Regions from separate parts of the Brevibacterium paucivorans genome, predicted to be linked through region 1. Evidence: predicted binding sites of a transcription regulator. Region 1 holds the regulator's gene; the other holds the start of a gene.
What was found. The regulator HspR, encoded in region 1, represses chaperone genes until heat shock. The targets are predictions, from matches to a motif close to AAGTTGAGTCNNNNNGACTCAACTT.
Positions count from the first base shown of each region.

Region 2: clpB (ATP-dependent chaperone ClpB) is a predicted target of HspR. The motif match lies at 2,465-2,489, and genes of this name have one in related genera.

Region 1 is NZ_JAFBCP010000001.1:1,398,018-1,403,610, reverse strand. Features, by position in the region: gene JOE56_RS06545 (DASS family sodium-coupled anion symporter) at 1-1,425, shown strand, start outside; gene JOE56_RS06540 (maleylpyruvate isomerase family mycothiol-dependent enzyme) at 1,498-2,247, shown strand; gene JOE56_RS06535 (heat shock protein transcriptional repressor HspR) at 2,280-2,672, opposite strand; gene JOE56_RS06530 (DnaJ C-terminal domain-containing protein) at 2,736-3,773, opposite strand; gene JOE56_RS06525 (nucleotide exchange factor GrpE) at 3,844-4,569, opposite strand; gene dnaK (molecular chaperone DnaK) at 4,569-5,593, opposite strand, start outside.
Region 2 is NZ_JAFBCP010000001.1:995,026-1,000,618, reverse strand. Features, by position in the region: gene pheA (prephenate dehydratase) at 1-893, shown strand, start outside; gene JOE56_RS04705 (hypothetical protein) at 941-1,183, opposite strand; gene JOE56_RS04700 (NAD-dependent epimerase/dehydratase family protein) at 1,262-2,332, opposite strand; gene clpB (ATP-dependent chaperone ClpB) at 2,551-5,175, shown strand; gene JOE56_RS04690 (MerR family transcriptional regulator) at 5,416-5,593, opposite strand, start outside.

The DNA.
Region 1 (5,593 bases):
TTCATCGCCCTCTTTGGCATCCTGCTCATCCCCACCGGCGATGGCCTCACCCTCGCAGGTAAACAAGCCCTCGCCATCCTGGCGTTCGCCATCATCATGTGGGTCACCGAAGCCGTCAGCTACACGGTGTCCTCAATTCTCATCGTCGGCATCATCACGATTGCTCTGTCGTTCGCCCCGCCACTCACAGGCGAAACCGCAGATGCCATGGGCACAAGTGACTCCATCAAATTAGCCCTCAGCGGCTTTGCCAGCTCAGCAGTAGCCCTCGTCGCAGCCGCCCTCGCACTGGCCGCCGCCATGCAGGCCACCGGCCTCCACAAACGCCTCGCCCTCCTCGTCCTCAAATTCGCCGGTGAAAAGACCAGCAACGTCCTCATCGGTGCCATCGCCATTTCCACAATCCTGGCGTTCTTCGTTCCCTCAGCCACCGCACGCGCCGGAGCAGTCGTCCCCATCCTCCTGGGTATGGTCGCCGCATTCGGCCTGGCGACCAACTCCCGCTTGGGAGCCCTGCTGATCATCACCGCCGCTCAAGCGGTTTCCGTGTGGAATGTCGGCATCAAGACCGCGGCCGCACAGAACATTGTCGCTACCAACTTCATCGAGACCTCAATGCAACAGCAGGTGTCCTGGGGTCAGTGGTTCATGTGGGCCGCCCCATGGTCGGTCCTGATGAGCATCGCTCTCTACTTCATCATGCGATGGGCCATCAAACCCGAAGTCGACCACATCGAAGGTGGTCGCGCAGTCATCGAACGCAATCTGAAAGAACTCGGCCCCATCACCGGTAAAGAAATCCGCCTCATCATCGTCGCGGTCATCCTGCTCTTCCTGTGGGCAACCGAAAAGTCCCTCCACCCATTCGACTCCGCAACGGTCACCATCGTCGCCATCGGCTTCCTGCTCCTCCCCAAGGTTGGCGTGTTCTCGTGGAAGACCGCCGAAAAGCTCATCAACTGGGGAACCCTCATCGTGTTCGCCGTGGGAATCTCGCTCGGTAGCCTTCTCCTTAAGACCGGCGCCGCAGAATGGCTGTCAGAAAAGACCTTCGGCGCAATCGGCATCACGAACATGCCAATGCTCGCCATGATCGCAATCGTCGGCCTCTTCACCATTCTCATCCACTTGGGCTTCGCTTCAGCGACCTCGCTCAGCTCCGCCCTCATCCCCGTGTTCATCGCACTCGCGCAGTCCGTACCCGGCGCGGCAAACGGGGGCATCGGATTCGTCATCATCCAGCAGTTCCTCATCTGCTTCGGCTTCCTGCTCCCCATCTCCGCGCCACAGAACATGCTGGCGTACGGAACCGGTGCGTTCACAGCCAAGCAGTTCCTCAAGGCCGGTATCCCCATCACCGTGGTCGGGTACCTGTTGGTCTTGCTACTTTCAGCCACCTACTGGAAGTGGATCGGCCTGGTCTAAGGCACGCGCCCGGGCGCCCACCCCGGGCGCTCCGGCCCACGGCCAACCAACCCACCTCACAAAGGTACATTCATGTCTCTTCAAAAAGACCTCGACTTCCGCACGCTGGCTGAAGCGTTCTACCTTCAAACCCTCGACCAGCTCTCCAGGGCCAACCTGGACGAACCGTCACTCCTACCAGACTGGTCACGCAAGCACGTGGCCGTACACATGATGCACAACGCAGAAGGATTCATGCGTCTGCTCCACTGGGCGCGCACCGGCGAAAAGACCCCCATGTACCCGTCCCGCGACGCCCGCGACCAAGCCATCGAAGATGACGTCAAACACCTCGAAAACGGTGACGTCATCACCATGTCACACGAGGTTGCAGACGAACTCGCCCACGACCTCGGCCTCCTCCCCCAGGACCGCTGGGAAACCCAGGTGGTCAGCGGACGCGGGGCCACTATCCCCGCCTCTGACATTCCGTGGCTGCGTGCCCGTGAGTGCTTTATCCACGCGCTTGACCTCAACATTGGGATGACTGCGCTGGACTTCCCCGCCGAGGTGACCGACCGGCTCCTAACCGACGTCACCTCCACATGGGAGGACCGGGGCGAACCCGTGAACTATCTGCTTCACTTCACCGACACGGGCGAAGACCTACACATGTGCACCAGCGAAGACACCCAACAGGTCCAGGTGACCGGCCACAAAGCCGAGGTTCTCCAACACCTGCTGGGCCGCGGTTGGCCAGTGTCCGGGCGCGATGACAACGCAAAAGGAGGCGCGGGTGACTCGACTCCTCGAGATCTCCCTGCGCCCCCTCAGTGGCTGTAAGGTTCTAAGGCTCTATCTATCTAAGGCTCTACCTACCGCCTGTGTACTAGCGTGGGTCGGCCTGAACGTGCTGGCGGGAGCAATGCTCCCGCAATCCGCGTCCGAGGTCGTTCCCCCTTGAGAATCGACACCACGTCTCCCGCTGAACCGGCGGCGAACACTCGGTCCACCGCGGCGGCATGCTGACGCGCGGCCTCTACTTTCTCTTCCATGGCCCTGAGCTGGCGACGGGCTTCGTCAACTTCCTCTCTAAGCTCGAGGATCCGCTTGATACCGGCCAGGTTGATGCCTTCGTCCTGACTCAGCTGCTGGATGAGCCGCAACTTGGCAACGTCGTCAGCGGAGTAGCGACGACCTCGGCCGGCAGTCCGCTCAGGGATCACCAAGCCAAGCCGGTCATATTGGCGAAGCGTCTGCGGGTGCATCCCAGCAAGGTCCGCTGCCACCGAAATGACATACACTGCTGCGCTTGAACTAATCACGGCGCATCATCCTCGGCTTGCCTTGGATGCGAGTCCCTCACGCGGGTCCTCGCCTTCCGTGGCTTTTGCGAAGGCTTCCACGGCCGCTTTTGCATCCGCGTTCAGGTTGCGTGGCACCGCAATCTCAATGGTGACCAGCAAGTCACCGGTCTGCTTACCGTTGATCCCCTTGCCACGGACGCGCAGAACCCGTCCAGACGGCGTGCCCGCCGGCACCCGCATGCGCACGGAACCGCCGCCCAAGGTTGGAACGTCGACCGTCGCACCCAGAGCCGCTTCCGCAAACGTCACCGGCAAGTTCATGCGCAGGTTGTTGCCATCGCGGGTGAACACGGGGTGCTTGTCAACGTGAACCGTGAGGATCACATCTCCATTTGGGCCACCGTTGGTTCCCGGCTTGCCTTTGCCTGCCAAGCGAACCTTCTGCCCGTCACTCACCCCCACCGGGGTGCGCACGGTCAGCGGTTTACCACCTGGCATCGTCAGTTTCACCGTTGCGCCTTCAACCGCTTCTTTAAACGACAAGCGCGTCGAAGCTTTGAAGTCGCCACCCTTCTGCGGGCCAAATCCTCCACCGGAGAATCCACCTGGTGAGTACCCTCCACCGGAAAAGCCTCCCGGCGAGTATCCTCCGCCAAAGTTTCCCCCGCCAAAGTTTCCGAAGATGTCTCCCAGGTCAGGTCCACCAGGACCGCCGGTTCCACGGGTCGTGTAGCCACCACCGGTGTTAAACAGGCCAGAGAAAATATCCTCGAACCCCTGGCCGGAGCCACCGGATCCGGCGCTGAAACGTGCGCCGGACCCCATGGCCCGAACCTGGTCGTACTGCTTTCGAGTTTCCGGATCCGACAGCACCTGGTTAGCGGCGCTGACGTCCTTGAACTTCTCTTCCGCAGCTTTATCGCCCGGGTTGGCATCCGGGTGATATTTGCGGGCCAGTTTGCGGTAGGCCTTCTTTATTTCCGAGGCGGAGGCGTCCTTAGAGACCCCCAGGGTTGCGTAGTAGTCCTTTTCAAACCATTCGTTCTGAGGTCCCGAGTTCATCTGGCACCTCCTTCCTTCTTACATTGCCGCTCGCGTGCTACGGCACCTTAGGCCGTAGCACGCGCCCGTCTTACTCTGCGGGTACGTGAACTCCCACACGTGCGGCTTTGAGGACTCGTTCGCCCATCCGGTATCCCGGCTGCATAACTAGGAAAACCGTGGGTTCTTCGACTTCCTCACTTGGTTGTTGCATAAGCGCTTCGTGAACGTTCGGGTCGAACACTTCACCGACTTCGCCGTACTGTTCAATGCCCAGCTTGTTCAGGGCTTCGAACAGCCTGTCGACGTGCTTTGCGAACGGCCCTTCGACGTCGCCGGCCTCGCGCGCCAGGCGCACTTCGTCCAGGATCGGCATGAGCGCCTCGGTCACCTTGACCATTCCGTTTTCGTGGGCGCGGTCGCGCTCACGTTCGGAACGGCGACGGTACGCCGCGTATTCGGCGTTGAGTCGCTGCAGATCCTCGAGGTGCTGCGCAGCTTCCGCTGACACTTCCACACCTTCGCTGTCGCTGAGTTCCGAGGCGTCCTCGGGGATATCTACCCCGAGGTCGCTCGCGTCGGCCGCTGGCTCTCCGGCTGCCGGTTCCCCAGCTGCTGGCTCTCCAGCTTCTGTGGCTTCGGCCCCAGCGGGCTCGGCCGCTGGTTCTTCGCCTACTGGCTGTCCGCCTGCCGGTTCCTGCGCGTCCTTAGGGGCGCGCACTTCACCGGTTTCGGGGTCCACACGGCGCTTGTCGGTAAACGAGAAGCCCTGTTCAGCAGGCTCCCCAGCGCTGTCGAACGGTTTCTCGGTGGACATTACTTGTTCTCCTCGTCCTCATCGATCACTTCAGCGTCTACCACGTCGTCGTCCGCGTTTGCGGAGTCAGCCGCACCGGCACCTGTAGCGTCGGCACCTGCGGCACCGTCAGCAGACTGCTGTGCGTAGAGTGCTTCACCCAGCTTGGTCTGCGAGGTCTGGAGCTTCTCCAGTGCCTTCTCAACAGCTGCGTCATCGTCGCCCTTGAGCGCTTCCTTCAGCTCGTCAACGTCGGCCTGAACTTCCTTCTTCACGTCTTCAGGAAGCTTGTCGTTGTTGTCCTTGATGAGCTTGTCGGTCTGGTAAGCCATGTTTTCAGCAACGTTGCGCTTGTCGGCTGCTTCGCGACGCTTCTTGTCTTCTTCCGCGTGCTCTTCAGCTTCACGCACCATACGTTCGATGTCTTCCTGAGGAATAGCCGAACCACCAGTGATGGTCATGGACTGTTCCTTACCAGTGCCCTTGTCCTTTGCGGACACGTGGACGATACCGTTGGCGTCGATGTCGAAAGACACCTCGATCTGTGGCAAACCACGTGGCGCAGGCGCAATTCCGGTCAGTTCAAAGGTTCCCAGTGCCTTGTTGTCGCGCGTGAACTCACGCTCACCCTGGAACACCTGGATCGAAACCGAAGGCTGGTTGTCTTCGGCCGTGGTGAAGGTTTCCGACTTCTTGGTTGGAATTGGGGTGTTGCGTTCGATGAGCTTGGTCATCACGCCACCCTTGGTTTCCAGACCCAGGGACAGTGGGGTGACGTCAATGAGCAGAACGTCCTTACGTTCACCCTTGAGCACACCAGCCTGAACAGCTGCACCGATTGCGACAACCTCGTCTGGGTTCACACCCTTGTTAGGTTCGCGACCACCAGTCAGGTCCTTCACGACTTCAGCGACTGCTGGCATACGGGTCGAACCACCAACCAGAACAACGTGGTCGATGTCCTTGACGTCCACACCAGCGTCACGGATGACTGCCTGGAACGGAGCCTTGGTGCGCTCGAGTAGGTCGTGGGTCAGTTCTTCGA
Region 2 (5,593 bases), 400 kb from region 1:
GTGGTGCTGGGACTGTCGCTGACGGCGGTGGTGACGCTGAAGGGCGCGGGCAGATTGAGCGCGTGCCTGTCATCAGCGCCAACGTGGCGCTCGACGGGATAGCCAGTGGTGTGTACGATGCAGCGGTCATGCCCATTGAGAACTCGCTCGAAGGTGGCGTGCCCGCGACCCTTGATGCGCTGATGCGTGTGGGGCATGCGCGTATCGTGGCTGAAACCGTGGTGCCCGTGCGGTTCGTGCTGGCGGTGCGACCGGGGACTGCGCTTGCCGACGTGCAAGCGTTTGGCACGCACCCGCACGCCGAGGCGCAGACCCGCGAATGGACGGGTGCGCACCTGCCGGATGCCCAGTTCATGCCTGCGCCGTCGACCGCTGCTGCGGCTAAGCAGTTAGGGGCGGGTGAAGCGCCGTTCCACGCTGCGGTGTGCCCTGAGCTGGCGGCTCAGACGTATGGCTTGGAGGTTCTGGCGGAGGATATCGGGACAGCGAAGAACGCAATGACCCGGTTCATCCTGGTTAAACCGAACCCGCAGTTGCCTACTCCCACGGGGGCGGACAAAACCACGATCGTAGCCACGTTGGCGACCGATAAAGCGGGTTCGCTGCTGGGGTTGCTAGAGCAGTTTTCGGCCCGGCGTGTGAACTTGTCGCGCATTGAGTCGCGGCCAACTGGTGACGGGCTCGGGTTGTACAAGTTCTCGATCGATATTTCCGGTCACGTGCAGGAGCCGCGAGTTGCGGAGTCCTTGGCTGGCGTTCACCGGATGGTGCGCAAGCTGCAGTTCTTGGGTTCGTACCCTGCAGCCGACGGTATCCCGGTTGAGGTCGACTCAACGACCACGGCGTCGAGTTTTGACGATTCGAGCGCGTGGATTCGTTCGATCCTGGGGTGAAACTGCGCAAAGTGAGCGAAACTGCGCAATATAACGTGTCGTTTCGCTCACTTTCCGCCGTCTGGCGCCGTGGCCGTACGAGCTTCTTGGGCTCGGTCAATTTGAACGTTGACAGTAATGTCTTCGTATGCGGGACCGTCCTCTGTCCACGCTTCGATGATGCCTCGAGCCTCGTCTGTAACAGCTGAGAGGCTGGTCGCCTGTCCTGTAGCGCTGAGGGACGGAATCGTAAAAACCCATAGGTCGCCTCCACGGTGGGCGACCACGTCGTAGTCCGTTTTCATGCTCATCAGATCCACTCCTTCGTGATGACTATGAGTGTATGCGTGTAGAGCAAATGCGTCAGGCCCAGCGCCGCACCCGCTCCACTACTCGTGGTCTTCGGGCAGCTCACCCGTGCGAGGCGCCAAACCCTGCACCGGGTGCACGCCCAGCAAAGTGTTCAAACGTGAAAGATTCAAAGTGCGGTCATGCACCAACTGCCGCACTGCAAACCGGGTCAGCAACGGCCGAGCCTTCGCGCGCGCCTTCTTCAACACCTCGGGATTCTGACGAGCCATCGCTTTCTCAATCTTTTTAGCACCGCCAGCCATTTTGGCCTTGTGCTCCCACCACCAGGCCTTGAGCTTGCTCAGGTCAGCAGGCATTTCCTCGAACTTCACAATGTTGTGCGACTCGGAGCGGGCCAGGATCGTGTTGATGGCCTTCTGCAGTACATACGGCTCGGGGTCACCCACGTTGATAGGCCCGTTGATGTGGGGGTTCTTGATTGCCGCCTCAACGGCGGCAACCGCGTTGTCGATGTGGCACAGCGTAATCCGCTTCTTACCTCCGGCCGGCAAAGGCAGCACCCCATTTTCGACCCGCTTCAGGATGTACGGCATGGTGTTCCTGTCGCCAGCGCCGTAAATGGGGCCGGGGCGCAAAATGACAGCGTCGGGGCGCACGCGGTGAACCACCCGCTCGGCCTCCACCAGCGACCGCTCCAACTCCGAGGTGTACCGCCCCGCCGTCACCAACGCGGACTCCTCGTACGCGCCGTCCAGATCCACCTGCGGGTCATAAACAAGAGCGCACGAAAAGTGGATGAAGTGAGTGTTCGGAAACGCGTCAAGCACATTGCGGGTGCCCGTCACATTCACGGCGTGGGCATAACTCGAGGTCATCCAGTCGTTCATGCAACCGGCAGTGTGGACGACCGCCTGGGCGGCGTCCGCGCGTTCTTTAACCACCTCGGGCGCGGGGTTGCGAATATCCCAATCAAGGTGCCATACGCCGGGACGCTTGCGAGTGTTAGGCAGTCCAATGTCGCCGGTCAGAGGCTCAGCGAAGTCCGGGCACGTGCGACTCAGGCTGATAACTTGGTGCCCACTTTTTGCTAGCGAACGCGCAACCGCGCCACCCACAAAACCTGAAGCGCCGGTGACCACAATGGACATGAAACCTCTTTCTCGTGTACTCGCTCTTTAGGTTATCGCCTTCGGTTGCTGACGTTGCACGCACACACAGCCAAGGGCCCATCGAAAGCGATTTTCTCGCACAACTTCACGCACTTTTTCACCCGATTTTCAAAGTTGAGCGGAATAGACTCAACCCTGAGAGTGTTGAAGATTTCAGAAGCTCAAACTCTGAAGCTTAGAAGTGTGAAAGGAATCTTATGGACGCTAAATTTACCTCGCGTTCGCAGGAGGCTCTGTCCGCTGCCATTAAGGATGCGGTCAACCGTGGCAACAACCAGGTTGAACCATCGCACCTGGTCAGCGCCCTCCTCGAACAGAAAGACAGTATCGCGGGTGCGCTCGTCACCGCCCTTGGTGCCGACCCAGCCGAAATCGCCCGCGAAGCCGCAGCCTTGTCAGCGGCACTGCCGTCGCTGTCAGGCTCGACCGTGAGCCAGCCGCAGCTCAGCCGCCAGGGTCTGCAGCTCATCAACAACGCTGAGCGCGAAATGCAGGGCCAGGGCGACCAGTTCGTCTCCACGGAACACCTGTTGCTGGCGGCAACCCAAGGCACCGGTGAAATGGGTCGTGTTTTAACCGGCCGAGGTGTCACCCGCCAAGCGCTGTTGGACGCGCTTCCCAGCGTGCGTGGGGGCAAGAAAGTGACAAGTGAAAACCCGGAGGACACGTTCCAGTCGCTGGCGAAGTTCGGTGTGGACTTAACCGCGGCGGCGCGTGAAGGCAAGCTGGACCCGGTGATTGGGCGTGACTCTGAGATTCGGCGCGTGGTCCAGGTGCTTTCGCGCAGGACCAAGAACAACCCGGTTCTCATCGGTGAACCCGGTGTGGGTAAAACCGCGGTGGTTGAAGGCCTGGCCCAGCGCATTGTGGCCGGTGACGTGCCTGAGTCATTGCGCAACAAAACGCTCATCAGCCTTGACCTGTCTGCAATGGTCGCGGGTGCGAAGTACCGAGGTGAGTTCGAGGAACGCCTCAAGGCTGTCCTGGAAGAGATCAAGGCTTCCGATGGGCAGATCGTGACGTTCATCGACGAGATCCACACGGTCGTAGGTGCCGGTGCTACGGGTGATTCTGCGATGGATGCGGGCAACATGCTCAAGCCCATGTTGGCTCGTGGTGAGTTGCGCCTGGTGGGTGCGACCACGCTGGATGAGTACCGCGAAAACATCGAAAAGGACCCAGCTCTTGAGCGCCGGTTCCAACAGGTGTTCGTGGGTGAGCCAAGCGTCGAAGACACCGTGGCGATTCTGCGTGGGCTCAAGGAGCGTTACGAAGCGCACCACAAGGTGACCATTTCAGACGGCGCCTTGGTTGCCGCTGCCGCTTTATCCAACCGCTACATCACTGGGCGTCAGCTCCCGGATAAGGCGATCGACCTGGTGGATGAGGCTGCGAGCCGTCTGCGCATGGAGATCGACTCTGCTCCCATTGAGATCGACGAGCTCCAGCGCGCGGTCGACCGTTTAAAGATGGAAGAGATGGCCCTGGTCAACGAGTCCGACGACGCATCGAAGGAACGTCTGGAAGCCCTGCGTGAGGACCTGGCTGACAAGCAAGAGAAACTTGCTGGGCTCAACGCCACGTGGGAGGCGCAGCGTGCTGGCCTCAACCGCGTGGGTGAGTTGAAAAAGAAGCTGGATAACCTGCGTAGCCAGGCTGAGATCGCGCGCCGAGACACCGACCTGGAAACCGCCTCGCGCCTGCTGTACGGCGAGATCCCTTTGGTTGAAAAGGAGATCGCCCAGGCTGAGGCTCAGGAAGCTAAGCAGGCTGCCAGCAACGACGCCGCTGGCGCTGGCAAGCGGATGGTGAATGAGCAGGTGGGTTCGGATGACATCGCCGAGGTGGTGTCCGCCTGGACGGGTATCCCCGCCGGACGTCTGTTGCAGGGCGAGCGGGAGAAGTTGCTGCACGCCGAGGACGTGATTGGTAAGCGTCTCATTGGGCAGAAGAAGGCTGTTGAGGCTGTGTCCGATGCGATCCGCCGTTCGCGCGCAGGCGTGTCAGACCCCGACAGGCCCACGGGTTCGTTCCTGTTCTTGGGACCCACAGGTGTGGGTAAGACGGAGCTTGCCAAGTCGCTGGCGGACTTCCTGTTCGATGACGAGCGTGCGCTGGTGCGTATCGACATGAGTGAGTACGGCGAGAAGCACAGTGTGTCGCGCCTGGTGGGTGCGCCTCCGGGGTATGTGGGTTACGAAACCGGTGGCCAGCTGACCGAGGCGGTGCGTCGCCGGCCGTATTCGGTGGTCCTGCTTGACGAGGTGGAGAAGGCTCACCCCGATGTGTTCGACATTCTGTTGCAGGTGCTCGACGACGGGCGTTTGACTGACGGTCAGGGACGGACTGTGGACTTCCGCAATACGATCTTGATTTTGACGTCGAACTTGGGTTCGCAGTTCCTTGTAGATCAGAATTTGGATGACAAGCAGAAGCGTGACTCTGTCATGGGTGTAGTGAACGCGGCGTTTAAGCCGGAGTTCCTCAACCGCTTGGACGACATCGTCATGTTCGATGCTCTGAGCACCGAGGACCTCACGCACATCGTGGACCTGCAGATCGCGTCGATGCAGAACCGCTTGAGTGAACGTCGCCTGACGCTTGTGGTCACGCCGGCTGCCAGTGAATGGTTGGCGCTCGAAGGCTACGACCCAGCGTACGGTGCAAGGCCGCTACGTCGCTTGGTGCAGCGTGAGATCGGGGACAAGCTGGCTAAGGAGATCCTGGCCGGACACATCCACGACGGCGACACCGTTACCGTGGACCGCGGGGATGAGTTCGCAGGCGAAGGCCTGCTCATCTCTTCCGCAGGCGAACGGTAGGGGAGTGTTACGGTAGCGCTGGTCCGCCGAGGAGGCAGACGGCTGGTCGGGTCACCTCGGCCGAGGTCGGCTGGCTCCAGTGCCTGAGTGTGCCGTGTGAGGACTTCTTCGGCTGGGGGCGATTGCTGTGACCATCAACCCCCTCTACTGCGAGTCGGAGTTCTCCGTCGATGCTGTGCGGTATCTGTTGGCGAACCCGCTCTACGCTGGCGCAACTAGCGTATCGGAGCTGGCTCGTGCTCAGTCCGAAGAATGCTCGATCAACTGCGCGATGAACTCGTCAGCCGCGTCAAGTTGCTTGGCGAGCTTCATGCGGCGCTTCTCCGCGTCAGCCCGGAAGTCGTGCAGCTCCCTGCGGGCGCTCTCGGCGGCTGCGTTGTCTCCGTCGGCACCGTCCAGGGCGCGGAGGAGATCGCCC